DNA from 4 places in the Enterobacter sp. UPMP2052 genome. Region 4 is predicted to be linked to each of the others. Evidence: predicted binding sites of a transcription regulator. Region 4 holds the regulator's gene; each other region holds the start of a gene.
The links. Region 4 encodes LexA, which represses DNA repair genes until DNA is damaged. Its sites were predicted from a motif close to TNCTGTATGTACATACAGNA; they were not measured.
Positions count from the first base shown of each region.

Region 1: a site for LexA is predicted at 3,559-3,578, ahead of dinB (DNA polymerase IV). Genes of this name have one in related genera too.
Region 2: a site for LexA is predicted at 4,571-4,590, ahead of dinG (ATP-dependent DNA helicase DinG). Genes of this name have one in related genera too.
Region 3: a site for LexA is predicted at 1,703-1,722, ahead of sbmC (DNA gyrase inhibitor SbmC). Genes of this name have one in related genera too.

Region 1 covers NZ_JBSKJR010000002.1:20,020-27,243, reverse strand. Annotated here, with positions in the region: gene frsA (esterase FrsA) at 1-146, opposite strand, end outside; gene gpt (xanthine phosphoribosyltransferase) at 251-709, opposite strand; gene pepD (cytosol nonspecific dipeptidase) at 970-2,427, shown strand; gene dinB (DNA polymerase IV) at 2,483-3,541, opposite strand; gene dpaA (peptidoglycan meso-diaminopimelic acid protein amidase) at 3,783-4,523, shown strand; gene ACWKX3_RS10270 (class II glutamine amidotransferase) at 4,494-5,261, opposite strand; gene lpcA (D-sedoheptulose 7-phosphate isomerase) at 5,319-5,897, opposite strand; gene fadE (acyl-CoA dehydrogenase FadE) at 6,137-7,224, shown strand, end outside.
Region 2 covers NZ_JBSKJR010000001.1:1,930,586-1,937,809, reverse strand. Annotated here, with positions in the region: gene ACWKX3_RS08955 (ATP-binding cassette domain-containing protein) at 1-609, opposite strand, end outside; gene hlyD (secretion protein HlyD) at 602-1,597, opposite strand; gene cecR (transcriptional regulator CecR) at 1,594-2,271, opposite strand; gene rhlE (ATP-dependent RNA helicase RhlE) at 2,508-3,881, shown strand; gene dinG (ATP-dependent DNA helicase DinG) at 4,604-6,781, shown strand; gene ACWKX3_RS08930 (fimbrial protein) at 6,768-7,224, opposite strand, start outside.
Region 3 covers NZ_JBSKJR010000001.1:489,527-496,750, forward strand. Annotated here, with positions in the region: gene sbcB (exodeoxyribonuclease I) at 1-242, opposite strand, end outside; gene dacD (serine-type D-Ala-D-Ala carboxypeptidase DacD) at 440-1,606, shown strand; gene sbmC (DNA gyrase inhibitor SbmC) at 1,737-2,210, shown strand; gene ACWKX3_RS02200 (FUSC family protein) at 2,303-3,361, shown strand; gene ACWKX3_RS02205 (DUF496 family protein) at 3,519-3,854, shown strand; tRNA gene ACWKX3_RS02210 (tRNA-Asn) at 4,010-4,085, opposite strand; partial or broken gene emmdR (multidrug efflux MATE transporter EmmdR) at 4,248-5,755, shown strand; tRNA gene ACWKX3_RS02220 (tRNA-Asn) at 5,836-5,911, shown strand; gene ACWKX3_RS02225 (aminopeptidase P family protein) at 6,006-7,224, opposite strand, start outside.
Region 4 covers NZ_JBSKJR010000012.1:35,524-42,747, forward strand. Annotated here, with positions in the region: gene plsB (glycerol-3-phosphate 1-O-acyltransferase PlsB) at 1-220, opposite strand, end outside; gene ACWKX3_RS20680 (diacylglycerol kinase) at 427-795, shown strand; gene lexA (transcriptional repressor LexA) at 904-1,512, shown strand; gene dinF (MATE family efflux transporter DinF) at 1,578-2,915, shown strand; partial or broken gene ACWKX3_RS20695 (hypothetical protein) at 2,912-2,986, shown strand; gene ACWKX3_RS20700 (CsbD family protein) at 3,035-3,244, shown strand; gene zur (zinc uptake transcriptional repressor Zur) at 3,313-3,825, opposite strand; gene ACWKX3_RS20710 (cupin domain-containing protein) at 3,941-4,429, shown strand; gene traF (conjugal transfer protein TraF) at 4,655-5,914, shown strand; gene dusA (tRNA dihydrouridine(20/20a) synthase DusA) at 5,997-6,992, shown strand; gene pspG (envelope stress response protein PspG) at 7,129-7,224, shown strand, end outside.

The DNA.
Region 1 (7,224 bases), on a different contig from region 4:
CGATACCAGTGGGGGACATTTTTGCCGTCTAACGCAGACTGCACTGAAGGCATGGTGCCAGGGTTAAACCGGCGCACCAGCGTCGACGTCTCAGGATGTTTGAAACGGGGTTTGAAAAGAGTCTCAGTGAGATTCGCCTGCGTCATTGCGTTGCCTCCATGGATACGTCATTAAGAGACCATTGTAACGCGGCAGAGGCTAAAAAGAACAACGCCCGGCATGGCCGGGCGTGTAAAGTTACGTACTGGAATTAGCGGCCTGAAATAGGCGGTACAAAGACCACACCCATATCCCATGGCTGTTCAATCCAGGTATCCTGCGGGATATCAATCACGTAATCATCCACCAGCGGGCGACCAGCCGGCTTCGCGAAGATGGTCACGAAGTGAGCTTTCGGATACATTTCGCGGATAGCCACCGCGGTACCACCGGTATCCACCAGGTCATCAATAACGATGAAGCCTTCACCGTCGCCTTCTGCGCGTTTCAGCACTTTCAGCTCGCGCTGGTTGTCGTGGTCATAGCTGGAGATGCAAACGGTATCGACATGACGAATACCCAGCTCACGTGCCAGCAGCGCCCCCGGTACCAGACCGCCACGGCTGACGGCAATAATGCCTTTCCACTGTTCGGAAGGCATCAGACGCGCAGCCAGCTTGCGTGCGTGAATCTGCAACATGTCCCAGGTGACGACGTATTTTTCGCTCATGTGAAGTGTCCCAGCCTGTTTATCTACGGCTTAAAAAGTGTTCAAGGGGGAAATAGGTTGCGCGAGATTATAGAGATCTGACGCACTAAAAACCAGTGTTTAGCGCCCTGAGCCTGAGTTTTTACATGCTTAATGCTACCAGCAACCAGAGAAAGTGGTATTCTCAGTTTCATCTCGCAAGCCCGACTTGTGGTAACTATTAACCTGCTAACCCTGTGTCCTGCATCATTGTTTGCAGCGCACCGACAAGGAGACTTATCGTGTCTGAACTGTCTCAATTATCGCCACAGCCGCTGTGGGATATTTTTGCCAAAATCTGCTCCATTCCGCACCCGTCCTACCATGAAGAACAATTAGCCGAACACATTATGGGCTGGGCGAAGGAAAAAGGCCTGCACGCCGAGCGTGACCAGGTGGGCAACATCCTGATCCGTAAACCTGCAACCGCAGGGATGGAAAACCGTAAACCGGTTGTGCTGCAGGCGCACCTGGATATGGTTCCACAGAAAAACAACGATACCGTTCACGACTTCACCAAAGATCCTATTCAGCCGTACATTGATGGCGACTGGGTGAAAGCGCGCGGCACCACCCTTGGCGCGGACAACGGTATTGGCATGGCCTCTGCGCTGGCCGTGCTGGCAGACGACAGCGTTGAGCACGGCCCGCTGGAAGTGCTGCTGACCATGACCGAAGAAGCGGGCATGGACGGTGCGTTTGGCTTACAGGCGAACTGGCTGCAGGCTGACATCCTGATCAACACCGACTCCGAAGAAGAAGGTGAGATCTACATGGGCTGTGCGGGCGGGATTGATTTCATCTCTACCCTCCCGCTCTCCCGCGAAGCCGTTCCTGCGGGCTTCGAGACCTTCAAGCTGACGCTGAAGGGGCTGAAAGGCGGCCACTCCGGCGGCGATATTCATTTAGGCCTCGGCAACGCCAACAAACTGCTGGCGCGCTTCCTGGCAGACCATGCGGCTGACCTGGATCTGCGTCTGGTGGATTTCAACGGCGGTACGCTGCGTAACGCGATCCCACGTGAAGCCTTCGCCACCGTGGCCGTGCCTGCGGCAAAAGCAGACGAGCTGAAAAAACTCGCCAGCGTTTATCTGGATATCCTGAAAAACGAACTGTCTGAGAAAGAGAAAAACCTAAACGTGGTGCTGGAATCTGTCTCTACAGATAAAGCCGCGCTGACCGCACAGTCACGCGACAGCTTCATTCAACTGCTGAACGCCACGCCAAACGGCGTGATCCGCAACTCCGACGTCGCGAAAGGCGTGGTAGAAACCTCTCTGAACGTGGGCGTGGTCACCATGAGCGACGAGAGCGCAGAGATCATCTGCCTGATCCGCTCGCTGATCGACAGCGGTAAAGAGTATGTGGTGAGCATGCTGGAATCTCTGGGTAAACTGGCTGGCGCGAACACCTCCGCGAAAGGCAGCTACCCGGGCTGGCAGCCGGATGCCACCTCTCCGGTGATGGCGCTGGTACGTGAAACCTATCAGCGTCTGTTCAACAGCACGCCGAATATCCAGGTGATCCACGCGGGTCTGGAGTGCGGTCTGTTCAAAAAACCGTACCCGAACATGGACATGGTTTCCATTGGGCCAACCATCACCGGGCCACACTCCCCGGATGAGCAGGTTCATATCGAAAGCGTGGGCCACTACTGGACGCTGCTGACGGAACTGCTGAAGGCGATCCCTGCGAAGTAATTAGTCGTTTGATGCCCGGTGGCGCTTCGCTTGCCGGGCCTACGATTGATACACGCTACAACCCTAATACCAACTGCCGCTCCAGCTGCGGATCCAGCAGCGTAACGTGCACCCCCACCAGCCGAACCCCTCGCCCTGCCCGCCGCTCTTCCCACGCTTTTTTTGCCGTAGCGATAAGATCGTCTTTATTCAGCCGGGGCCAGACGTGTTCCTGGGTGGTCTGCTGGAAATCGTTGAACTTGAGCTTGATGCCCTGACGGGCAATCAGCAGATCCGGTTTTACCTTCGCCAGACGTCGTTCCAGCTCGGGATAGAGCTGATCGGTAATAATGGCTTCGCAATCTGACCAGTCGTGAATATCTTCTATCAGCGTGCGCTCGACCCCGACGGATTTACGCAGCCGTTCGCTGTTCACGTCGCGATCGTCAATCCCCTGGCTGCGCTCCCACAGCACGCGGCCAAATTTGCCAAAACGCTTGAGCAGCATCGCCAGATCGCTGCGCTGCACGTCTTCACAGGTCCGTAATCCCATGCTTTCAAGCTTGGCGGCAGAGACTTTCCCCACGCCGGGAATTTTACCGAGCGGCAGGGTTTTCAAAAACGCCGGGACCTCTTCAGGGGTGATGACGTACTGACCGTTGGGCTTATTGAGATCGGACGCGATTTTCGCCAGGAACTTCACCGGCGCGATGCCTGCCGATGCGGTCAGGTTTAGCTCGTCTGAGATGGTCTGGCGGATCTCCTGCGCCATCAGCGTGGCTGAGCCGTGGCAATGCAGGCTGTCAGTGACATCAAGATAAGCTTCGTCCAGCGAAAGCGGCTCAATCAGCGAGGTATAGCGGGAAAAAATTTCCCGTATGTGGGCGGAGGCTTCTTTATAGGCGTCGAAACGCCCCGGTAAAAGGGTGAGATGAGGGCACAGCTTCAGCGCCATTGCCGTAGGCATTGCGCTGCGTACGCCAAATTTGCGCGCAGGATAGTTGGCGGTACTGATGACGCCACGCTGGACGCGGCTTCCGCCTATCGCGATAGGGATATCCCGTAGCGCCGGATTATCACGCATCTCTACCGCAGCGAAAAAGCAGTCCATATCGACATGGATTATTTTGCGCATAGTAAACCCTCACTCATCACTGGATAAGTATACAGTAAACATAAGCAAATTGAGAAGCGTCCGTGACGCGAGCAGCGTCTGCACACTTTATAAAGGAAAACTAATGTGTAAACTAACAGCTTCGCTATTGCGAAAATCTATAGCGATGATAATGTGAGCGCTCCTGTCCAGAATAATCTGATTTCGGGTCTCTTTTGCCGTCCTGGCAAGTTGGTCATGGTTTTATCAAGGAACAAGTAGTATGCGTAAAATCGCATTATTCATTGCGATGCTTCTGATTCCGTGTGTGTCGTTTGCCGGGCTGCTCAGCAGCAACAGTTCAACCACACCCATCAGCAAAGAATATAAACAGCAGTTAATGGGATCCCCGGTTTATATTCAAATCTTCAAGGAAGAGCGCACTCTCGACCTGTATGTCAAAATGGGCGAGACGTATCAGCTGCTTGATAGTTATAAGATTTGTAACTATTCAGGGGGCCTTGGACCAAAACAACGTCAGGGCGACTTCAAGAGTCCGGAAGGGTTTTACAATGTTCAGCGTAGCCAGCTAAAACCTGACAGCCGTTTCTATAAAGCGATTAACATCGGTTTCCCGAACGCCTTCGACCGTGCCCACGGTTATGAGGGTAAATACCTGATGATCCACGGTGCCTGCGTGTCTGTCGGCTGTTACGCGATGACCGATACGGGCATTGATGAGATTTTCCAGTTCGTGACCGGCGCACTGGTCTTTGGTCAGCCGAACGTGCAGGTGAGCATTTATCCGTTCCGCATGACCGATGCCAACATGGCACGTCACAAATACTCTTACTACGCGGATTTCTGGAAACAGCTGAAGCCGGGTTACGACTACTTTGAGCAGACCCATAAGCCGCCGGTTGTTTCGGTTGTGGATGGGCGTTATCTGGTCAGCAAACCGCTGAGCCACGAAGTCGTCCACCCACAACTGGCGTCAAACTACACGGTCCCCGAGGCAAAATAACGCCCACTCGCCTGGCATAATCTTTTGCCAGGCTTCGTTGCCCGTCAGCGGCTGCGTCGCGATCACGGTGACCACATCGTTCGGCGTGGTCTCCTTCTGAAAATCTATCTCCACATCCTGATCGAGCAGCGTGGCTACGCCAAACGGCGCACGGCGGGTGATCCAGAACAGGTTCGTCGAACAGTACGCCATCACGTAGCGCCCGTCAGACAACAGCATGTTGAATACCCCTTTCTCGCGCAATTCTGTCGCCAGTAACGCAATGTATTTGAACACCGCGGCCATGTTGCCCGGCGTGCGGGGATAGCGTTCCGTCAGCTTGTGCAGCAGCCAGCAAAACGCTTTTTCGCTGTCGGTTTCTCCGACCGGGCGGAAATTGCCCGTTTCAAGCGATTTATAGCCCGTCAGTTGGCCGTTGTGCGCGTAGGTCCAGTTGCGGCCCCACAGCTCGCGGGTAAAGGGATGCGTGTTTTCCAGCGCCACTTCGCCGCGATTTGCCTGACGAATGTGGGCGATAACCGAGTGGGATTTTATCGGGTAATCCTGCACCAGTTTGGCAATGGGCGAGTTGAAGCTGGGTTGTGGATCTTTAAACGTGCGACAGCCTTTGCCTTCGTAGAAGGTAATGCCCCAGCCGTCTTTATGCGGCCCGGTTCCCCCACCGCGCTGTACCAGCCCGGTGAAGCTAAAGCAGATATCGGTTGGCACATTGGCGCTCATCCCGAGCAGTTCGCACATACATCACCTCCACAACAGCGGGGGCAGCGCCCCAATGGATATGCCCCCCGCGAAGTCTTACTTAACCATCTCTTTTTCGATCAGCTGGATCAGGATGTGGATCACTTTGATGTGAATTTCCTGAACGCGATCTGCATAGCCGAAGTGCGGAACACGAATTTCGATATCGGCCGTACCGTCCATCTTACCGCCATCTTTACCGGTCAGGGTGATGACTTTCATCCCTTTTTCACGCGCGGCGGCGATCGCTTTGATCACGTTTGCGGAGTTACCGGAGGTCGAAATCCCCAGCAGCACGTCGCCTTCACGGCCTACCGCCTCAACGTAGCGGGAAAAGATGTGGTCGTAACCGAAGTCATTGCCTACGCAGGAGATGTGGCTCACGTCGGAAATCGCAATCGCCGGGTAGCCCGGACGGTTTTCACGATAGCGCCCGGTCAGCTCTTCTGCGAAGTGCATGGCATCACAGTGGGAACCACCGTTACCGCAGGAGAGCACTTTACCACCGGCTTTGAAGCTGTCGGCCAGCAGGACCGCAGCGCGCTGAATCGCGTGAATATTGGCATCATCTTTCAGAAAATTAGCCAGCGTTTCCGCCGCTTCGTTCAGTTCGTTACGAATAAGATCCTGGTACATGAGGATAATCCTTCAGTATTGATGAGATAACAGGATGGAGTGTACCGGATACCACTAAAAGCGAGAAGCTAAAGCCTTGCGAAACATCCGGCGTTTTGCTTTTTCGTGCCGGCTTAACCGCGAACAATGTGAACCAGGTTGTAATTATTTTGTAAACACATTGCTAAAGGAATTCACATCAACTACAACCATATCATCACAAGTGGTCAGACCTCCTACAAGCAAGGGAGCTTTTCGTTATGATGATTTTGAGCATTATCGCAACCGTTGTTCTGCTCGGTGTGTTGTTCTATCACCGCGTCAGTCTCTTCCTCAGCAGCCTGATCCTGCTGGCCTGGACGGCAGCGCTTGCCGTAGCAGGGCTTTGGAATATCTGGCTTTTAGTTCCGTTGGCCCTCATCCTTCTGCCGCTTAACCTGGTGCCGATGCGTAAGTCGATGATCTCCGCGCCGGTATTCAAAGGCTTCCGCAAGGTGATGCCACCGATGTCGCGTACAGAGAAAGAGGCGATCGACGCGGGCACCACCTGGTGGGAAGGCGATCTGTTCCAGGGCAATCCAGACTGGAAAAAGCTGCACAACTATCCGCAGCCGCGCCTGACCGCAGAAGAGCAGGCCTTTATCGATGGTCCGGTGGAAGAAGCGTGCCGTATGGCGAACGACTTCGCTATCACCCATGAGATGGCCGACCTGCCTCCTGAACTGTGGGCTTACCTGAAAGAGCATCGCTTCTTCGCGATGATCATCAAGAAAGAGTACGGCGGTCTGGAATTCTCCGCTTACGCTCAGGCGCGCGTGCTGCAGAAGCTGGCGGGCGTCTCCGGGATCCTGGCGATCACCGTGGGTGTGCCAAACTCTCTCGGCCCGGGCGAACTGCTGCAGCATTACGGTACTGAAGAACAGAAAGATCACTATCTGCCGCGTCTGGCACGCGGTCAGGAGATCCCGTGCTTCGCCCTGACCAGCCCGGAAGCGGGTTCCGACGCCGGTGCGATCCCGGATACCGGCGTGGTGTGTATGGGCGAGTGGCAGGGCGAGCAGGTGCTGGGCATGCGCCTCACCTGGAACAAGCGTTACATCACCCTGGCCCCTATCGCTACCGTGCTGGGCCTGGCGTTTAAGCTCTCCAACCCGGAAAAACTGCTGGGCGGCGAGGAAGATCTGGGCATTACCTGTGCGCTGATCCCGACCTCTACCCCGGGCGTTGAAATTGGCCGTCGCCACTTCCCGTTGAACGTACCGTTCCAGAACGGTCCAACCCGTGGACAGGATATCTTTGTGCCGATTGATTACATCATCGGTGGCCCGAAAATGGCCGGTCAGGGCTG
Region 2 (7,224 bases), on a different contig from region 4:
CTGCTCGGCTTCGTCGAGGTAGGAGGTACTCCACAGAATTAACATGCCGTCGCCCGCCAGCTCATGCACCATCTGCCATAGCTCGCGGCGCGAGATCGGGTCGACGCCGACGCCGGGCTCATCAAGCAGCAGCACCTTCGGCTCACCTACAAGGGTACAGGCCAGCCCCAGCTTCTGCTTCATCCCGCCGGAGAGTTTCCCCGCCAGACGGTCGGTAAACGGCCCGAGCGAGGTGAACTCCAGCAGACGGGCGAAGGTTTTCTGCCGGGTGTCACCGGTCACGCTGCGCAGGTCGGCGTACAGATTAAGGTTCTCCATCACCGTCAGATCTTCATACAGACCGAACTTTTGCGGCATATAGCCCAGCATGGCGTGGAGCGCACCGTCGTCGTTAATCGGATCGAGGCCGAGCACGCTGGCCGAGCCTTCATCCGGCTTCAGCAAGCCCGCGAGCATGCGCATCAGCGTGGTTTTACCCGCGCCGTCCGGGCCAACCAGCCCGGTGACGTAGCCTTTTTGCAGCGTGCAGTTTAGCGGCGCGACGGCGGGTTTATCCATCCCGGCGAAGCGCTTGACCAGATTATTGAGCTGGATAACCGCGTCATTCATGTCGTTCCCCGTCGGTGAGTTTTACGGTCACGGGCATGCCCTGGCGCAGCGCATCGTCTGCATCGGTCACGATGATGCGCAGGCGGTAGACCAGATCGGTGCGCAGGTCCGGCGTTTCAACGGTTTTCGGGGTGAACTCGGCGGTGGGGGAGACAAAGCCGACCTTCCCGTGGTACGGCTTGTCCGGGCGGCCATCGGTGTACAGCAGCAGCTCGCGGCCCGGCTGCATCTGGCCGAGATTCGGCTCATCAATATAGGCGCGTACCCACACCGGGCGGGTCAGGGAGAGTGTTAAGACGGTGCTGCCCGCGCTCAGCATGCTGCCCGGCTCCACGGCGCGGGTCATCAGCGTGCCGTCGGACGGGGCAACCAGGGTGGTGTCGCGCAGATCCAGTTCCGCCTGTGCCAGCTGCGCCTGCGCCTGCTCGAGGCTGGCTTTTGCCTGGGCGATATCCTGCGGGCGGTTACCGGTGCGGTACTGGCTCAATTTATCCTGCGCCGATTTCAGCGTCGCCTGAGCCTGATCGCGGGACGAACGCGCGTTTTCCAGGTCGTTGGCAGAAATCGTGCGGCTTTTCCACAGCCCCTGCTGGCGATTATAGAAGTTCTTCGCGTAGTCATACGCCGCCTGCGCCTGTCTGACGGCGGCGGTGGCCTGGGCGATCTCTTCATCACGATAGCCAGCCTGCATCAAATCATACTGCGCCTGCGCGACGGAGACGCCCGCCTTTGCCTGCATCAGGGCGTTCTCGAAGGGCGCTTTATCCAGCATCCCCAGCGTCTGGCCGGTTTTGATGGCGTCACCTTCATCCACGTTGAGTGAGGCAAGTCGCCCCCCGACGCGGAAGCTCATATTCACGGTGCGAATATCTACGTTGCCGTAGAGCGTCAGGCCGCGATCCTGCTGGCTTTGATACCACAGCCAGCCGCCGATGCCCGCAGCAAGCAGAACAACGACCACCAGAATGATGGCGACAGGTTTTTTCATGACTTCAGGCTCCTTTGCGTTAAACCCTGCAGGATCAGGTCAACATGACAGGTAATGACCTGGCTTATCTGTGCGGCTTTATCCTCATCGAATTGTGTCCAGCCGGTACGTAGCAAAATGGTTTCTCGCCCCAGACGAAACGCGAGCACTTCGCCCAGCAGGGCGTGGGTATGCAAAATGGTGTTGGTGTCGTGCGCATCCTGGCCGGTATAGGCGGCGATCAGGCGGGTTAAATGGCCGTGCATCGGGTCAATCACCTGGCTGTGCACCAGCTGGTAGGCGGCAGTGGGGGAGAGCTGCTCGCGGGAGATAAATTTGCTCAGGCTCAGGGTGTCGTCGTGCGTCAGCAGGCGGATCATATTGTGGCAGGCGTTGAGGATCAGCTGGCGGATAGCGGCCCGGTCGGGGGAGGGCTGGCTGAGCAGCGCGCTTGCCTCCTCAACGTGTGGGCGGAAATTCTCGCCGATGAAATCGGCGATCCACTGCGCACAGGCGAGATAAAGATCCTCTTTTGAGCCAAAATAGTAGGTAATGGCCGCGATGTTTTGTCCGGCGTGCGCGGCGATATCCCGCGTGGTGGCGTGGAGTCCATACTCGCCAAACTGCGCCAGCGCGGCGGCTATGAGCTGGCTTCTGGCCTGTTCACCTTTGGTGGTGGTCGGAGTCGTATTCATGGCGGTTTTAAAAATTAATCAATCGATTGATTAAGATTATGCCCGGTTCCGGGGTTTGTCCAGCTGACTTCCCCAAAGAAAAGGGCTGTCGAGGCGCGGCTAAGGGATATTTTATGCGCCACGTCACAAAAGCTGCTACACTGCGCAACTTCACGACATTGTGGTTTTTGTCCTCCCTATTCGTAATATCTCCCTGAAAACTACACCAGTGACGGTCGGGGCGGTTCGGAGTTTTTATGTCTTTTGATTCCCTTGGCCTGAACCCGGAAATTCTGCGCGCAATCGCAGAGCAGGGCTACGTCGAGCCAACCCCTATTCAGCAGAAGGCGATTCCTGCCGTGTTGCAGGGCCGTGACCTGATGGCCAGCGCCCAGACCGGTACCGGAAAAACCGCGGGCTTTACCCTGCCGCTGTTAGAACTGCTGGTAAAAAACCAGCCGCACGCTAAAGGCCGTCGCCCGGTCCGTGCGCTGATCCTGACCCCAACCCGCGAGCTGGCCGCGCAAATTGGCGAGAACGTGCGTGATTACAGCCGCTATCTCAACATTCGCTCGCTGGTGGTTTTCGGCGGGGTGAGCATCAACCCGCAGATGATGAAACTGCGCGGCGGCGTGGACGTGCTGGTGGCAACGCCGGGCCGTCTGCTGGATCTCGAACACCAGAACGCGGTGAAGCTCGATCAGATTGAAATTCTGGTGCTGGATGAAGCTGACCGCATGCTGGATATGGGCTTTATCCACGACATTCGCCGCGTGCTGGCTAAACTGCCTGCACGTCGTCAGAACCTGCTCTTCTCCGCGACCTTCTCAGATGAGATCAAGGCGCTGGCTGAAAAGCTGCTGCATAACCCGCTGGAAGTGGAAGTGGCGCGCCGCAACACCGCCTCCGAGCAGGTGACGCAGCATGTTCACTTCGTGGATAAGAAACGTAAGCGCGAGCTGCTCTCCCAGATGATCGGGCAGGGCAACTGGCAGCAGGTGCTGGTCTTTACCCGCACCAAACACGGCGCCAACCACCTGGCGGAACAGCTGAATAAAGACGGCATCCGCAGCGCGGCAATCCACGGCAACAAGAGCCAGGGCGCGCGTACCCGTGCGCTGGCGGACTTTAAGTCTGGCGACATTCGCGTGTTGGTGGCAACGGACATCGCCGCCCGCGGTCTCGACATTGAAGAGCTGCCGCACGTGGTGAACTACGAGCTGCCAAACGTGCCGGAAGATTATGTTCACCGTATCGGCCGTACCGGTCGCGCGGCGGCCACTGGCGAAGCCCTCTCTCTGGTTTGCGTCGATGAACACAAACTGCTGCGCGATATTGAGCGTCTGCTGAAGAAAGAGATCCCGCGCATCACCACCGAAGGCTACGATGTCGATCCGTCTATTCAGGCGGAGCCGATTCAGAATGGTCGTCAGCAGCGTGGCGGCGGCGGTGGTCGTGGACAGCAGCAGCCGCGCCGTTCGGAAGGCGGCGCGCCGAAAGCATCCGGTAAACCGCCGCGCCGAAACGGCGAAGCGAAATCCGGCGGCGAGAACCCGTGGCGCAGCGGTGAAGCCCGGCCAGCAGGGGAAGGGCAGCGTCGACGCCGCCCGCGTAAACCTGCCAGCGTGTAGTTTTCTGGGATGATTGTCTGTTGGTTATAATTGAAGGTTACGTTCACCTTAATATCCACAGAATATAATACGTTCATTACCCGTGAACGTGACAAGGGGGCCACCGCGGCCCCCTTGTCAATCCCCGCGGCCCGCCATGAAATCGGTGCTTCGCACTGCGCTCACCTCCCGACCGTCTCCCTGCGGTCGGCTCGACTCGACGTCCTGTCTCGTTTCGCCTCTGGCCGCCATCCATGGCGTCCAGCCCTTGTCATCCGGTCTCCGGTTCGCCGATTTCTGCGGGACTCAACGGCGGTGCCACATTCAGGCGGCATAAAAGGTTGAGGGAGCGAGAGTCCGGCTGAAAATCGCCGAAGCGTTTCCTGAAGGCCGGGGCGACGCGCAGGGATGCGCGGCGAGGGCATAGCCTGCAGGGATGCAGGCTGGTGCCCGACCCGAAAGCCGGAAGGAATAAGCTGAGGGCACCGCGAAGCGGCGATTTTCTCTGCCGGGAGCCGGGATTGCTAAGGGGGCGGCGGTAGCCCCCTTAGCACGTTCACCGCAGAGAAATGACCAGGTAGCAGGATAGTTAAAGTGAACGGAACGATGCCACTGAAATAACAAAGAGCCTTTGCGTAGATTCGCTGCGAGGCTCTTGTCCTTACATCTGGACTTTTTCTTTTTGCGGCATCCGCCGGAAAGTGCCACAATAGTGGCTGTTTATACAGTATTTCAGGTTTACGATGGCTTTAACCGCGGCGCTCAAAGCGCAAATTGGCGCCTGGTATAAGGCGCTACAGCAGCAGATCCCCGACTTTATCCCCCGAGCGCCTCAGCGGCAGATGATTGCTGATGTGGCAAAAACGCTCGCCGGGGACGACGGGCGGCATCTGGCGATTGAAGCCCCGACGGGCGTCGGGAAGACCCTGTCGTATCTTATCCCCGGCATTGCGATTGCGCGGGAAGAGCAAAAAACGCTGGTGGTGAGTACCGCCAACGTGGCGCTGCAGGATCAAATCTTCAGCAAAGACCTGCCGCTGCTGCGCAAAATTATCCCCGATCTCCGTTTTACAGCCGCCTTTGGCCGCGGTCGCTACGTCTGCCCGCGTAACCTGGCGGCGCTCGCCAGCAGCGAGCCTGCGCAACAGGATCTGCTGGCGTTTCTTGATGATGAACTGACGCCGAACAACAAGGCCGAGCAGGAGCGGTGCGCCAAACTGAAAACCGATCTCGACGGCTATAAGTGGGACGGACTGCGCGACCACACCAGCGAGGCCATCAGCGACGATCTCTGGCGCAGGCTGAGCACCGATAAAGCGAGCTGCCTGAACCGCAACTGCCACTATTACCGCGAATGCCCGTTCTTTGTCGCCCGCCGCGAGATTCAGGAAGCGGAAGTGGTGGTCGCAAACCATGCGCTGGTGATGGCGGCGCTTGAGAGCGAAGCCGTGCTGCCGGAGCCGAAAAACCTGCTGCTGGTGCTGGATGAAGGACACCATCTGCCGGACGTCGCGCGCGATGCCCTGGAGATGAGCGCCGAAATTACCGCCCCGTGGTTCCGCCTGCAGCTCGATCTGTTCTGCAAGCTGGTGGCAACCTGCATGGAGCAGTTCCGCCCGAAAACCACGCCGCCGCTGGCGGTGCCTGAACGGCTCAACGAGCATTGCGACGAGGTATACGGGCTAATCTCGTCGCTGAATAACATCCTGAACCTGTATCTGCCGCAGACCCAGGAGGCGGAACACCGCTTTGCCATGGGCGAATTGCCGGACGAGGTGATGGAGATTTGCCAGCAGCTGGCGAAGCACCTTGAGAAACTGCGCGGGCTGGCGGAGATGTTCTTAAACGACCTGAGCGAGAAAACCGGCACCCACGACGTGGTGCGGCTTCACCGTATTTTGTTGCAGATGAACCGCGCGCTCGGCATGTTTGAGGCGCAAAGCAAGCTCTGGCGGCTGGCCTCTCTGGCGCAGGCGTCCGGCGCGCCGGTCACCAAATGGGCGACCCGGGAAACGCGGGACGGGCAGGTGCACCTCTTTTTCCACTGCGTGGGTATCCGCGTTGCCGATCAGCTGGAAAAGCTCATCTGGCGCAGCGTGCCGCATGTCGTCGTCACGTCAGCCACGCTGCGTTCCCTGAACAGCTTCTCCAGGCTGCAGGAGATGAGCGGCCTCCGGGAGAAAGCGGGCGACCGCTTCGTGGCGCTGGATTCGCCGTTTAACCACTGCGAGCAGGGCAAGCTGGTGATCCCGCGTATGCAGTACGAGCCGCTTATCGACAACGAAGAGCAGCATATCGCCGAGATGGCGGCCTACTTCCGTGAGCAGCTTGAGAGCAAAAAATTCCCCGGCATGCTGGTGCTGTTTGCCAGCGGGCGCGCGATGCAGCGCTTCCTTGAACACGTCACCGACCTGCGGTTACTGCTGCTGGTGCAGGGCGATAAGCCCCGCTACCGGCTGGTCGAGCTGCACCGCCAGCGCATTGACGGCGGCGAGCGCAGCGTGCTGATCGGCCTGCAGTCGTTCGCGGAAGGGCTGGATCTGAAGGGGGATTATTTAACCCAGGTGCATATCCATAAAATCGCCTTCCCGCCTATCGACAGCCCGGTGGTGATCACCGAGGGCGAATGGCTGAAAAGCCTGAATCGCTATCCGTTTGAGGTGCAAAGCCTGCCGGCAGCGTCGTTTAACCTGATTCAGCAGGTGGGGCGCTTGATTCGTAGCCATGGCTGCTGGGGCGAGGTGGTGATTTACGATAAACGACTGCTGACCAAAAATTACGGCCCGCGGTTGCTGAACGCCTTGCCCGTGTTCCCGATTGAACAGCCCGACGTGCCCGAGGTAAAAAAACGCCCGGCGAAAGTGATTGCCGGGCGTAAAAAAAGCATCCGTGCTAAGGGGCGCGGTCCTACTGGTAAGTGAATGTCACCTGCACAACGCTGTTAAACGTACCGGCGCTGACGGGCGTGGAGGTTGCATAGTAGCGGGCGGCCAGGGGGAACTCTGCCGTATGGTCGCTTTTGTTAATCACCACGTTAAAACTGGCCTGCGGCGAAATCAGGATGTTGTCCTGCCGGTCGGCCAGTTCAAGCGCAAGGCCTTTTGCGCTGCCGGTATTGGCGAATTTCGTCGGGTGAACGCTGTCGGGCTGGCCGTAAAAAAAGGCGTTCGACAGCGTCAGGCTTGACGGACAATGCGACACCTTCAGGGAAAATTCTTTCCACTCTCCCGTATCGCCCACGCTTTTAAAACTCGTTGCGGTTGCCTGGCCCAAATCGACGGTCAAATTTCGGCTGGCGCTGTCCACGACGCAGGTGTTGGCATAGATATGTCCCGTTATCTGGAGATTAATGTCATCTGCATGG
Region 3 (7,224 bases), on a different contig from region 4:
CCTTTGTCCCGCGCTTCCTGGGGCGTAATGCCGGTCACCATCACCGCGCCAGGCTGTGGCAGGTAGTCATCGGCGGGCTTGCAGTAAAAGACCTCCGGCTCGCCGATGATGTTGAAATCCTCATCGGTGCGGATGGCGGCGAACTGCGCCGGGCGGTCAAGCGCCGGGTGCGTGCCGAAGGTTTCGTAGTCGTGGAATAAAAAAGTAGGGCGCGCGTCAGAGTCAGACACCAGTGATACCATCCTGTTAAAAATTGACGTCTCTATGGTAAACGATCGCAGGGGAGAGGCCGAATAAAAAGCGCCGTCAGGGATGAAATTTGCGAGCGGGCCTGAGGAAAAATATGCTCTCTGTCACATTTTTTTGCAATTAAGGCAAGTAACGACATCAGAACTCCCGTAAAAAGGTCAACGATTTTTAATGACCTGAGGATATACCGTTGAAACGCCGTCTGTTTATTGCTGTTTCTTTGCTCGCTTCGAGCATTTCATCTGCGCTGGCTGCCGATCCGCTGGATTTTTCGCCGCAGCCTCCCGCCATTCAGGCCGGGTCCTGGGTATTGATGGATTACACCACGGGTCAGATTTTAACGGCAGGCAATGAACACCAGCAGCGCAACCCGGCGAGCCTGACCAAGCTGATGACGGGATATGTCGTCGATCGCGCCATTGATAGCCATCGTATTACGCCTGATGACATCGTTACCGTGGGCCGTGACGCGTGGGCGAAGGGTAACCCGGTGTTTGACGGCTCCTCGCTGATGTTCCTGAAACCCGGTGATCGCGTCACGGTGCGTGACTTAAGCCGCGGGCTGATCGTGGATTCCGGTAACGACGCCTGCGTCGCGCTGGCGGATCACGTCGCGGGCGGTCAGCCGCAGTTCGTGAACATGATGAACGACTACGTGCAAAAGCTAAACCTGCGCGATACCCACTTCGAAACGGTGCATGGGCTGGATGCCCCCGGCCAGCACAGCTCAGCGTACGACCTTGCCGTGCTTTCCCGGGCCATCATTCACGGCGAGCCTGAGTTCTACCATATGTACAGCGAAAAGAGCCTGACCTGGAACGGCATTACCCAGCAGAATCGTAACGGCCTGCTGTGGGATAAAACCATGAACGTCGACGGCCTGAAAACAGGGCATACGTCCGGAGCAGGCTTTAACCTGATCGCCTCGGCGGTGGACGGTCAGCGCCGTCTTATTGCGGTCATCATGGGGGCCGACAGCCCAAAAGGGCGTGAAGATCAGGCGCGTAAATTGCTGCACTGGGGCCAGCAAAATTTCGATACGGTGCAGATCCTGCATAACGGAAAAAAAGTCGGGACCGAGCGCATCTGGTACGGAGATAAAGAGCAGGTGGAGCTGGGAACGGATCAGGATTTCTGGCTGGCCCTGCCGAAGACGGAAGTGCCTAACATCAAGGCCAAATACGTCCTGGACAAAAAAGAGCTGGAGGCTCCGCTTGCGGCCCATCAGCGGGTAGGGGAGATCCAACTGTACGATCGTGACAAAGTGGTGGCCCACTGGCCATTAGTAACGCTGGAGCCGGTGAATAAAGGCGGATTCTTCTCCCGTTTAGGGGATTACCTGCACCACACGCTTTAACCCCACACCGAACGTCCCCCGGGCAGACTGGCAGGGTTGCGAGTCTGCTCGCATAATAAACACTCCGTGTTTGTCGAAAACAGGCCATTTGCTTTACAGTGTATGAATATACAGTGAAACCGGAGGCGGCATGGACTACAGCATCACGCAGCAGCAGAAACGTAAAATCGCGGGCTTTCACCTGGTGGGGCCATGGGAGAAAACCGTTAAGCAGGGCTTTGAGCAGTTAGGCATGTGGGTCGAGGGGCGTCAAATCCAGCCGCTCGAGTGGGTGGCCGTGTACTATGACAATCCGGACGAAGTCCCGGCGGAAAAACTGCGATGCGACACGGCCGTTACGGTGCCGGAGGCGTTCGTCATTCCTGACAACAGTGAAGGGGTGATGCTGACCGAAATCGCCGCCGGGGACTACGCGGTGGCAAGCGCCCGCGTTGAGGAGCATGATTTCGCGACGCCCTGGTACCAGTTCTTCAATTCTCTTTTGCAGGATCGTCACTACCAAATTGCACCCAAACCCTGTTTTGAACGTTACCTGAACGATGGCAACGCGGATGGCTACTGGGACATCGAAATGTATGTCCCGGTAGAGCACAAGGCGGGTTGACCCAGTAAACGCAGGGTTTTTTCAGCCGGGGGCGTTTCGCCCGGCTGAAAACACAGTACAATCGCGGTTTGCCGTTTAGCTGGAGAGCGGGTGTGCGTCCCGACAAATCTTTAACGCCTTTTGAAATTCGCTTGTACAAACATTACCGCGTGGTGCATGGCCTTCGTATCGCGCTGGCGTTTATTCTGACCTTTGTGCTGGTGCGTTTGTTGGATGTTCCGGAAGGGACATGGCCGCTGATTACGCTGGTGGTTATCATGGGGCCTATCTCCTTCTGGGGGAACGTGGTACCACGCGCGTTTGAACGTATTGGCGGCACGGTTCTTGGTTCTGCGCTGGGACTTATCGCGCTCAAACTGGAGCTGATCTCCTTCCCCGTTATGCTGCTGTGGTGTGCCGCGGCGATGTTTCTTTGCGGCTGGCTGGCGTTGGGGAAAAAACCATATCAGGCACTGCTAATCGGTATAACCCTTTCGGTGGTTGTCGGTGCGCCGGCAGGTGACATGACGACCGCACTGTGGCGAAGCGGAGATGTCATCCTCGGGTCACTTCTGGCTATGCTGTTTACCGGTATCTGGCCGCAGCGCGCCTTTCTTCACTGGCGTATCCAGATGGCCAACTACGTTACCGCGTTCAACCGGGTGTATCAGGCGGGGTTTTCCCCCAACCTGGTCGAGCGTCCGCGTCTGGAAAAACATCTGCAAAAAATCCTGAATGACGTGGTTAAGATGCGCGGCCTGATTACGCCTGCCAGCAAAGAAACCCATATTCAGAAAGCCATTTTCGAAGCTATCCAGACGGTGAGCCGCAACCTGGTGTGCATGCTCGAACTGCAAATCAATGCCCACTGGGCGTCGCGTCCCAGCCATCTGCTGATGCTCAACGCACACACACTGAGAGAGACGCAGCAGATGACCCAGCAAACGCTGCTCACCATCGCTCATGCGCTTTACGAAGGGAATCCGCAGCCGATTCTGGCGAACAGCGAGCGCCTGAATGAGATCGTGGCCGAGCTGAAGGTGCTGATGAACGAGCGGCAGGGGGACAACGTGGCAGAAACGCCGATTCATGGCTATGTCTGGCTCAGCATGGAACTGGCGCGGCAGCTGGAGTTGCTCTCGCATCTTATCTGCCGGGCACTGCGCAAATAAAAAGCAGCCATCGCCATATGCGATGCCTGCTGCTTCGATTCAGCATCAATTGGGGTTATGATAGTCTTAAACGATATACTCATTGTCATTCGCCGTCGCTGTCTGTTACAACGGTGGCATTAACGAATCCGACTCTCACATTATCAGGGGTGTAAAAATGGAAACTACCAAGCCTTCGTTCCAGGATGTTCTGGAATTCGTCCGCCTGTTCCGCCGCAAAAACAAACTGCAGCGTGAAATCCAGGACGTTGAGAAGAAGATCCGTGACAACCAAAAACGCGTACTGCTGCTGGACAACCTGAGCGACTACATCAAGCCAGGCATGAGCGTGGAAGCCATTCAGGGCATCATCGCCAGCATGAAAAGCGATTACGAAGACCGTGTTGATGACTACATCATCAAAAATGCTGAGATCTCAAAAGAACGTCGTGAGATCTCTAAAAAGCTGAAAGCGATGGGTGAAATGAAAAACCCTGAAGTTAAAAGCGAGTAATCCCTGACAGGTGTTAAAAAGGCTCTCTGGTGACAGAGGGCCTTTTTTATTTCCCCTGTGCATGGGGTGATGCCCGGTGGCGCGATGCTTACCCGACAATGTAACCGAACGCAGAAAAGCAAAAAGCCTGCTTTAAAAGCAGGCTTTTCAGAATGTGGCTCCTCTGACTGGACTCGAACCAGTGACATACGGATTAACAGTCCGCCGTTCTACCGACTGAACTACAGAGGAATCGTTGTGGAGGCACATATTAACGGCGAAAAAACTTTTGTCAAACCTGTTCTTTGCAAACCGCGGTTGATTGCTGATTCTGTCGTCAGTTAGTTGTAAATTCAAACAAATTTTTTATGGAAAATACTTTGCAGGATAGCCTTTTCTGCCTCATCATTTGAAATGGAGTTTCAACTTTCTCGCTAAGGTCCATTTTGAACGTCACCGCCCCCCTACGCCAGGCGATCATGCGTACGCCATGGTATGCAAAACGTAAAAGTTATCGTGTTCTGTTCTGGCGAGAAATCACCCCCCTTGCCGTTCCCATTTTCCTGGAAAATACCTGCGTTCTGCTGATGGGCGTGCTGAGCACCTTCCTGGTGAGCTGGTTAGGCAAAGAGGCGATGGCAGGGGTCGGCCTGGCAGACAGCTTCAATATGGTGGTGATGTCCTTTTTTGCCGCTATCGATCTGGGTACCACGGTTGTCGTGGCCTTCAGCCTCGGCAAGCTCGATCCGAAGCGCGCCCGCGAGGCGGCCCGGCAGTCGCTGATGATCATGACCCTGTTTTCGATAATTCTGGCGGCGGTGATCCACTATTACGGCAAGGAAATTATCGATATCGTCGCAGGCGAGGCGACAAACGAGGTTAAGGAGCTCGCGCTCACCTACCTGGAAATGACGGTCTTAAGCTACCCGGCTGCCGCTATCGCCTTAATCGGCAGCGGTGCGCTGCGCGGGGCGGGCAACACCAAAATTCCGCTGCTGATCAATGGCGGGATGAACATCCTGAATATCATCATCAGTAGCGTACTTATCTACGGGATTTTCTCCTGGGACGGGCTGGGCTTCGTCGGTGCCGGACTGGGGCTGACGATTTCACGCTATATCGGCGCGGCGGCGATCGTCGGTGTGCTGATGACCGGCATTACGCCGTCGCTGCGCCTGACGCTCAAAAGCTATTTTCGTCCGCTCAATTTCGCCATTATCTGGGAAGTGATGGGGATTGGGATCCCGGCCAGCATCGAGTCGGTGCTGTTCAACGGCGGTAAGTTGCTGACCCAGATGTTTGTTGCGGGCATGGGCACCGATGTGATCGCCGGTAACTTTATCGCGTTCTCCATCGCCTCGCTCATTAACCTGCCGGGTAACGCCCTGGGCTCCGCGTCGACCATCATTACCGGGAAACGGCTCGGAAAAGGGCAAATTGCGCAGGCGGAACGGCAGCTGCGACACGTTTTTTGGCTCTCTACCATCGGCCTGACGGCGATAGCCTGGGGGACCGCGCCTTTCGCCGGACTCATGGCCTCGTTTTACACCCATGAAAATGATGTCAAAGAGGTCGTGAAGATCCTGATTTGGCTCAACGCCGCGTTTATGCCTATCTGGGCGGCATCCTGGGTGCTGCCCGCCGGGCTGAAAGGCGCACGCGATGCCCGCTTTGCGATGTGGGTCTCGATGCTCGGGATGTGGGGCTGTCGCGTGGTGGCGGGTTACACGCTCGGGATTGTGCTCGGCATGGGCGTGGTCGGCGTCTGGCTGGGGATGTTCCTCGACTGGGCGGTGCGCGGCGCGCTGTTTTACTGGCGGATGGTAAGCGGGCGCTGGTTGTGGAAATACCCGCGCAAAAAAGCAGAGCGTGCTCTCTCAGAGCCTGAAGAACGTCTGACAAATGCACGAAGTGGAGAATAAATCGGCAAACGATCGGAAATCTGCATTCTGCCTTTGACATCATCGGGGAGCATCGATAATATGCGCCCCGTTCACACGATTCCTCTGTAGTTCAGTCGGTAGAACGGCGGACTGTTAATCCGTATGTCACTGGTTCGAGTCCAGTCAGAGGAGCCAAATTTAAAAAGCCTGCTTTTAAAGCAGGCTTTTTGCTTTTCTGCGCTCGGTGATATCGTCGGGTAAGCGTCGCGCCACCGGGCAACAAACCGCGCTAGCGGTTCACCCGAATCGGTGCTGTTGCTTCAAACAGCCACGGTCGTGCATCACTCTCCACGAGCGGGGAGAGCGCCTCCCGAACCTGCTGGTGATACTCATCCAGCCACTCTTTCTCCTGCTCGGTTAACAACTGCAGTTCAACCTGGTTCAGGTCAATCGGGATCAGCGTCAGCGAGGCAAATTGACAGAAACCCGGACGGCTTTCTGTGATTTCCACCTGATTCTCAATGCGTATCCCATGGCTTTCAGCCAGATAGTACCCTGGCTCAATGGTCATAATGTTGCCCGCCACCAGCGGCCACGGGTTGACCTTTTTCGCGATACGGTGCGGGTTTTCATGGATCAACAACTGGTGCCCCACGCCGTGCCCGGTCCCGTGATCGTAATCCAGCCCCATTTCCCACAGCGGACGGCGCGCAAATGCATCCAGCTGGTGCCCGTGGCTGCCGGATGGGAATTGCAGCGTCATCAGCGATAAAAAGCCTCTGAGTACGGCGGTATAGTGCAGGCGCTGTTGCGGCTCCACGTTGCCCCATGCCAGGGTGCGCGTGGCGTCTGTAGTGCCGTTGTGGTACTGACCGCCGGAATCATTCAGATAAAAATGGTTATGGCCAATCGGCTTGTTGCTGGCTTCGCTCGCGTGGTAATGGCACATCGCCGCGTTGCTGGCGGAGGCTGAGATCGTCGCAAAGCTCGGCTCAACAAACCCCGGCTGCTGCTTGCGAAAAGCGAGTTGCTTTGCCTGAACTTCCCGTTCGGTCAGCGGTTGGCCGCACGCGGCGCGCTCAGGCACTTCGCGGCTCAGCCAGGCCAGGAAGTTCACCCACGCCGCACCGTCCTGATGATGACACTCCCGATATCCCGCCAGCTCAATCGGGTTTTTATGGGCTTTCATCAGGGTGATAGGATCGGTCAGCCAGATAATCTCTCCCTGCGGCTCGATGGCGTAACGCAGGGCGACCGGAGCGGTGTCAGGGTCGACGATGACCCGCTTGCCCTGAGCGAGCTGCTGGCAGCGATCGATAAAGGTATCCTGCGGTGAAACGCTAAACGCGTCACGTACCGGGGCCGGTAATCCGCTGAGCTTAACGTCATCGACAAACCACTCAACCGAGCCGTCACGGCTCTGCAGGGCAAACGACAGCGGAACCGGGCTGGTCGGAATGTCGGACCCGCGGACGTTCAGCAGCCAGGCGATGTTATCCGGCAAGGTC
Region 4 (7,224 bases):
CTTCCAGCGGTTCTAGCGGGTCGGGAAGGTCATGCGCCAGACACTGGGCGCGAAGCGTCAGTAGGTCAGCCTTCGAGTTATAAGGCAAAACGTACATAATAGGGCGCGACGTATCGAGCCCTAATTCCAGCGCGGGTTCTGCTGGGATAGACTTACTTTTTACCAGGACGCTTAATGGTAAATTAAGTAACTTGTAGTAAATTCGTGGCCAGCCGGACATAAACGATGTAAAGCCTCTGGTTAATAATGCAATTGCGGCGCAAGGATAACAGAAAGCGCGCAAGATTTCTGTTGTTACCCGTCATACTTCAGGCTGCAGCAAAACGCGCTGCGGCTATATACACTGCATCCTTCAGGCTCGCCTGAGGCAGCATGAATGATTTTGTGTATAGTTACTGACGCTATTTCCACTATAAGGTTCTTTTAATGGCCAATAATACCACTGGGTTAACCCGAATCATCAAAGCTGCAGGCTATTCATGGAAAGGTTTCCGCGCCGCATGGATCAATGAAGCTGCTTTCCGCCAGGAAGCGGTTGCCGCGATTGTCGCGGTTATCATCGCGTGTTTCCTTGATGTTGATGCCATAACCCGCGTACTCCTCATTGGTTCCGTACTTCTGGTGATGATAGTGGAAATTATCAATAGCGCTATTGAGGCAGTGGTAGACCGAATTGGTTCAGAATTTCATGAGCTTTCGGGTCGCGCTAAAGATATGGGATCGGCTGCCGTGCTGCTGGCGATTATCATCGCAGCCATCACCTGGGTCACGCTGCTTTGGTCACATTTCCGATGAGCCTCGAGGAATAATTAAGTCCCTGGTTTTTTGTGCAGTTTTTGGTTCCAAAATCGCCTTTGACTGTATATACTCACAGCATAACTGTATATACACCCAGGGGGCGGAATGAAAGCGTTAACGACCAGGCAGCAAGAGGTGTTTGATCTCATTCGGGATCATATCGGCCAGACGGGTATGCCACCCACGCGTGCAGAAATCGCGCAGCGTCTGGGTTTCCGCTCTCCAAACGCGGCTGAGGAACACCTCAAAGCGCTGGCGCGTAAAGGCGTCATTGAGATTGTTTCTGGCGCATCACGCGGTATTCGCCTGCTTGTTGAAGAAGAGACGGGTATTCCGCTGATTGGCCGTGTTGCGGCGGGTGAACCGCTGCTGGCACAGCAGCATATCGAAAGCCACTATCAGGTGGACCCCGGTATGTTTAAGCCGAGCGCTGATTTCCTGCTGCGCGTTAGCGGGATGTCGATGAAAGACATCGGTATTCTCGATGGCGATCTGCTGGCGGTTCACAAAACGCAGGACGTACGCAACGGCCAGGTTGTGGTTGCGCGCATTGATGATGAAGTGACCGTTAAGCGCCTGAAGAAACAAGGCAATACCGTGCAGCTGCTGCCGGAAAACAACGAATTCACGCCTATTGTGGTAGACCTGCGAGAACACAGCTTCTCCATTGAAGGGCTGGCCGTTGGCGTTATCCGCAACGGCGAATGGCTGTAATCTCTTCCTGACGGGCTGCGGTTTCTCCGCGGCCCGTCTCGTTTTATCGTCCCCGGTATTCTCCCATGTCACTGCTGACTGCTTCTGATAAGGCACTCTGGCGTCTCGCGCTGCCGATGATTTTTTCCAATATTACCGTTCCTCTGCTCGGCCTGGTGGACACGGCGGTTATTGGTCATCTGGATTCCCCCGTCTATCTGGGCGGCGTGGCGATTGGCGCCACGGCAACCAGCTTCCTCTTTATGCTGCTGCTCTTTTTACGCATGAGCACCACAGGGCTGACGGCCCAGGCCTACGGCGCGAAAGATCCGCTGCGGCTGGCGCGTGCGCTGGTTCAACCTTTATTCCTGGCGCTCGGTGCAGGCGCGCTGATCGTTTTGCTGCGCACGCCGCTGATAGACCTGGCGCTGCATATCGTGGGCGGCAGCGAAGCAGTGCTGGAGCAGGCGCGGCGTTTCCTCGAAATCCGCTGGCTGAGTGCGCCCGCTTCGCTGGCAAACCTGGTTCTGCTTGGCTGGCTGCTGGGCGTGCAGTACGCCCGCGCGCCGGTGATCCTGCTGGTGGTCGGTAACCTGCTCAACATTGTGCTCGATCTCTGGCTGGTCATGGGCCTGCATATGAACGTGCGGGGGGCGGCGCTGGCAACCGCAATCGCCGAGTACGGGACATTTTTGATTGGCTTGTGGATGGTCTGGCGCGCTCTGGCGATGCGCGGGATCTCGGTTGCGCTGCTCAAAACCGCCTGGCGGGGCAATATGCGTAAGCTGCTGGCGCTCAATCGGGATATCATGCTGCGCTCGCTGCTGTTACAGCTCTGCTTCGGTGCGCTGACGGTCTTCGGGGCGCGCCTTGGGCCAGAAATTGTTGCCGTCAATGCGGTGTTAATGACGCTCCTGACCTTTACCGCCTACGCGCTGGATGGTTTTGCCTATGCGGTTGAAGCCCATTCCGGGCAGGCATACGGTGCGCGTGAAAGCGGCCAGCTTCGCGAAGTATGGCGGGCGGCGTGTCGTCAGTCGGGTTTGGTCGCACTGGCATTTGCACTGATCTACGCCTGTTTCGGTGGGCACATCATCGCGCAGCTCACCTCACTCCCGGCGCTGCGTGAACTGGCCAGCCATTACCTCATCTGGCAGGTGATCCTGCCGGTGGTGGGGGTCTGGTGTTATCTGCTGGACGGTATGTTTATTGGTGCAACGCGAGGCGCGGAAATGCGCAACAGCATGGCAGTTGCGGCGGCCGGTTTTGGTCTGACGCTCTTTACGCTGCCGTACCTGGGTAACCATGGTTTGTGGCTGGCGCTCGCGGTATTCCTCTCCCTGCGGGGCCTCTCGCTGGCCTTTATCTGGCACCGTCACTGGCGAAACAACACCTGGTTTCCTGCCCGTTCTGATATATCGTGACGGTTAAAGATTCTGAATATAAATCGGGCTGCCGAATCCCTGACTATAATAATTATCACGTCCAGCAGAAATGCACGTACCGGACGATACGAATTTACGCTTAATACGAGGACACGATTATGAATAAAGACGAAATCGGCGGCAACTGGAAGCAATTCAAAGGTAAAGCGAAAGAACAGTGGGGTAAACTCACCGATGACGACATGACCGTCATCGAAGGTAAACGTGACCAGCTGGTAGGTAAAATCCAGGAGCGTTACGGTTACGAGAAAGATCAGGCGGAAACCGAAGTCAAAGACTGGGAAACCCGTAACGACTATCGCTGGTAATTGATTACCACCCGTGCGAACACGGAAGTACTCCTGAGGGCGGCCATGAGCCGCCTTTTCTTTTGCCGCTAGCGGGGTTTTTTCTTCACCAGGATGGAGTGGTCATGCTGACATGCGTCCTGATGGCTGCAGGATTCCACTTCCACGCAGGCGGAGCATAACCCGTGTGCTTCAATGACGTTATGGCGCAGCGCGAAGCCCATTTTGGCCGCCAGCGTATGCATGATGTCTTCAACCCCTTCCGCACCTTCTTCTTTCACCGCGCCACAGCGATCGCAGATAAACATTGCGGACGTGTGGGTGGGCTGATCGAACAGGTGACACAGCACGTAGCTGTTGGTCGATTCCACCTTATGCACAAAGCCCTGCTCAAGCAGAAAATCCAGCGCGCGATAGACGGTGGGCGGTTTTGCCTGCGGTTCGCTTTCACGCAGCAGGTCAAGCAGATCGTACGCGCTGATGGCACCTTGTTGCAGGCTCATCAGACGCAGTACCTCAAGGCGCTGCGGAGTCAGGCGCACATTGCGTTGCGCGCACAGCTTTTCAGCCTGCACTAACAGCTCTGTTGTGGACTTATCCATGAAGCACCTCGGGTGTAATAGGGCGGAAAACCCTCACTTTATCATGTTCTGTTAAAAACACCGAGTTTCCCCAGGCTGTGCTATACCTGTCGCATTGCAACAGCGGACATTAACCATGAAAAGACCTGACTGCATTCGACACTGGCGCGACGTTGAAGGCCCGGACGACGCAACCTATCCCGATAGCAACGAACTGTTTTCCATCGGCGCACCGCTGGCCCGCAGGCTTGGGCTGAGCCGCATGGGTATTCATCATGAGCGTTTACCGCCGGGCCGACGCACCTCTTATCCGCATGCGGAAAGCGATGAAGAGGAGTTTGTTTACGTGCTGGAAGGCTACCCGGAAGCCTGGATCAACGGTTATCTGTGGAAGCTGGAACCGGGCGACAGCGTGGGTTTTCCTGCCGGAACCGGCGTTTGCCATACCTTTATCAACAATACCGAGGAGGAGGTACGGTTACTGGTGGTGGGAGAGGCCAATAAAAAGCACAACCGCATCTACTATCCGCTCAACCCGGTGTATGCCGCCACGCGTGAAGACCGCTGGGTTGACCATCCTCCGCAGTTTTTTGGCCCGCACGATGGAAAAGTTGGGCGAAAATAATTTCCTCTTCTATAAATATTGAGGGCCGTCACACATAACAACAGGCCCTCACGGAATTTTATTTAGGGAAAGAAATAGCGGGTCTTTTCGTTCTTATTCACAGCAATAGTTCGTTCCTGTTTGGGTGATAACAGACGGGAGTTATTTCATAACAGACTATAAGACGAGCATACTGTGAAAAAACATTTTAAATTTTCGGTGGTTAGCATCGCTGTCTCCCTGTTTATGGCAAATCAGGCGGGAGCAGCCAATACCTGGGCGGAGGCGAGAAGCGACGCAATGGGTGGAACGGGCGTCGCGGCGGGGAGCTATGGCAGCGGGGCGTTAATCAACCCGGCGTTATTAGCAAAGGCAAAACCCGAGGACGATGTTACGGTAATATTACCGTCCGTTGGCGCGCAAATTACGGATAAAGACAACCTTCAGGACGAAATTGATAACATCAACGATAAGATCAATCGCTATCAGGATGTTATTGATAATCTCACCCCCATCGACATCATTACCAATCCGTTAGGCTCAATTAATCAGTTCCAGGGCGCGGCGAAAGATCTCGCTGACGAGCTGGATTACCTTAAAGGCAAAACCGCCCGTGCTTCAGCCGGTGCAGGGATTGCCGTCAGCATTCCTAACGACGTGCTCTCCGTGGCGTTTATGGCTAAAGGTTATGCCCACGGGCGCGTCAGCTCCTCTATCGATCAGCAGGATATTGATTACCTGCGCGGGATCCAACGAAGTGATGCGGTGGCCGCAGGCGTGGCGCTGGATGCTGCGCTGAACGGTACTGACCAAATCACCAAAAACCTCAACTCCACGGCCTCTGGCCGCGCGGCGATTGTCTCCGACTACGGTATCGCCGTTGCCCGTCAGTTCGACCTGGGCGGCGTACCGGTCTCCGTGGGCGTGACGCCAAAATTGCAGAAAACCTGGGTCTATAACTACACCACATCGATTTACGATTACGACAGCAACAAGTGGAATGATAGCCGCTACCGTACGGACGACACCGGTTTTAACGTTGATGCGGGTATTGCCGCCGATTTCGGTGAACACTGGACGGTGGGCGTGAGCGGGCAGAACCTGATGTCGCGCGATATCGACACCAAAGATGTTCGCATCCGCAATGGCCGCACGGGTGAAGTGGTGAGCTACAAAGATACCTATCAGATCCGCCCGCTGGTCACCGCCGGTGCCGCCTGGCATAACGATCTGGTGACGCTGACCGCCGACGGTGACTTGACCGAAACCAAAGGCTTTAAGAGTGAAGATACCTCTCAGTACGTCGGCGTAGGTGCTGAAGTCACGCCGCTGAGTTGGCTGGCGGTGCGTGCGGGTTACCGTGCCGACGTGAAGGGTAACGACAGCAATGTCTTTACCGGCGGTCTGGGCTTTGCGCCGTTCAACACGGTCCACGTAGACCTGATGGGACTGTATGGGGAAGATGAAACCTGGGGCGCAGGCGCGCAGCTCAGCATGACCTTCTAAAGTGCACCGGAGGCACTCCGCCTCCGGTGTTTCTTTGTGCTATAGTAGCGCCCCTTTTCCACCAGATGCTTAAAACTTCGCCATGTCGTCAGAATTACAGACTGCTTTCCCCGCTCACCGTTTCTCCATAGCGCCGATGCTTGACTGGACGGACAGACACTGCCGCTACTTCCTGCGCCAGCTCTCCCGCCATACGCTGCTGTACACCGAAATGGTGACCACCGGGGCGATTATCCACGGAAAAGGGGACTATCTGGCCTACAGCGACGAAGAGCATCCGGTTGCGCTGCAGCTGGGCGGGAGCGATCCGGCGGCGCTGGCGCAGTGCGCGAAGCTTGCCGAAGCGCGCGGTTACGACGAGATCAACCTCAACGTAGGCTGCCCGTCCGATCGCGTGCAAAACGGTATGTTTGGCGCATGCCTGATGGGGAACGCGCAGCTGGTTGCCGACAGTATCAAAGCCATGCGCGACGTGGTTTCGATTCCGGTCACGGTGAAAACGCGTATCGGCATTGACGACCAGGACAGCTACGAATTCCTGTGCGATTTCATCGACACGGTCTCAGGCAAAGGGGAGTGCGAGATGTTCATCATCCACGCGCGTAAAGCCTGGCTCTCCGGCCTTAGCCCGAAAGAGAACCGTGAAATCCCCCCGCTGGACTACCCGCGCGTATACCAGCTGAAGCGTGACTTCCCGCATCTGACGATGTCGATTAACGGCGGCATAAAATCGCTTGAAGAGGCCAAAACGCATCTGGCGCATATGGACGGCGTGATGGTTGGTCGCGAGGCGTATCAAAACCCTGGCATCCTGGCGACGGTCGATCGCGAAATCTTTGGCGTCGAGGGTGCTGATACTGACCCCGTATCCGTCGTACGCGCAATGTACCCTTACATTGAACGCGAGCTGAGCAACGGAACCTGGCTCGGCCACATTACGCGTCACATGCTCGGCCTGTTCCAGGGGATTCCGGGGGCGCGCCAGTGGCGACGCTATCTCAGTGAAAATGCGCACAAAGCGGGGGCCGATATTGACGTGCTTGAGCACGCCCTGCGTCTGGTTGCCGATAAGCGATAAATTTCGCTAAAAGATAGTCAAATTCACTACGCCTCGCAAAATCCTGCGGGGCGTTTTGCTTTCAGAACAACGGGTTAGTTTTGGCACGTTTCTTGTAATGGTTAACGCATTATTCGGGAACTCGTGGGAGAGCACCATGCTGGAACTACTTTTTGTGATTGGCTTTTTTGTCATGCTGATGGTGACGGGCGTCTCGTTACTCGGCATTCTCGCGGCGCTGGTCGTCGCAACG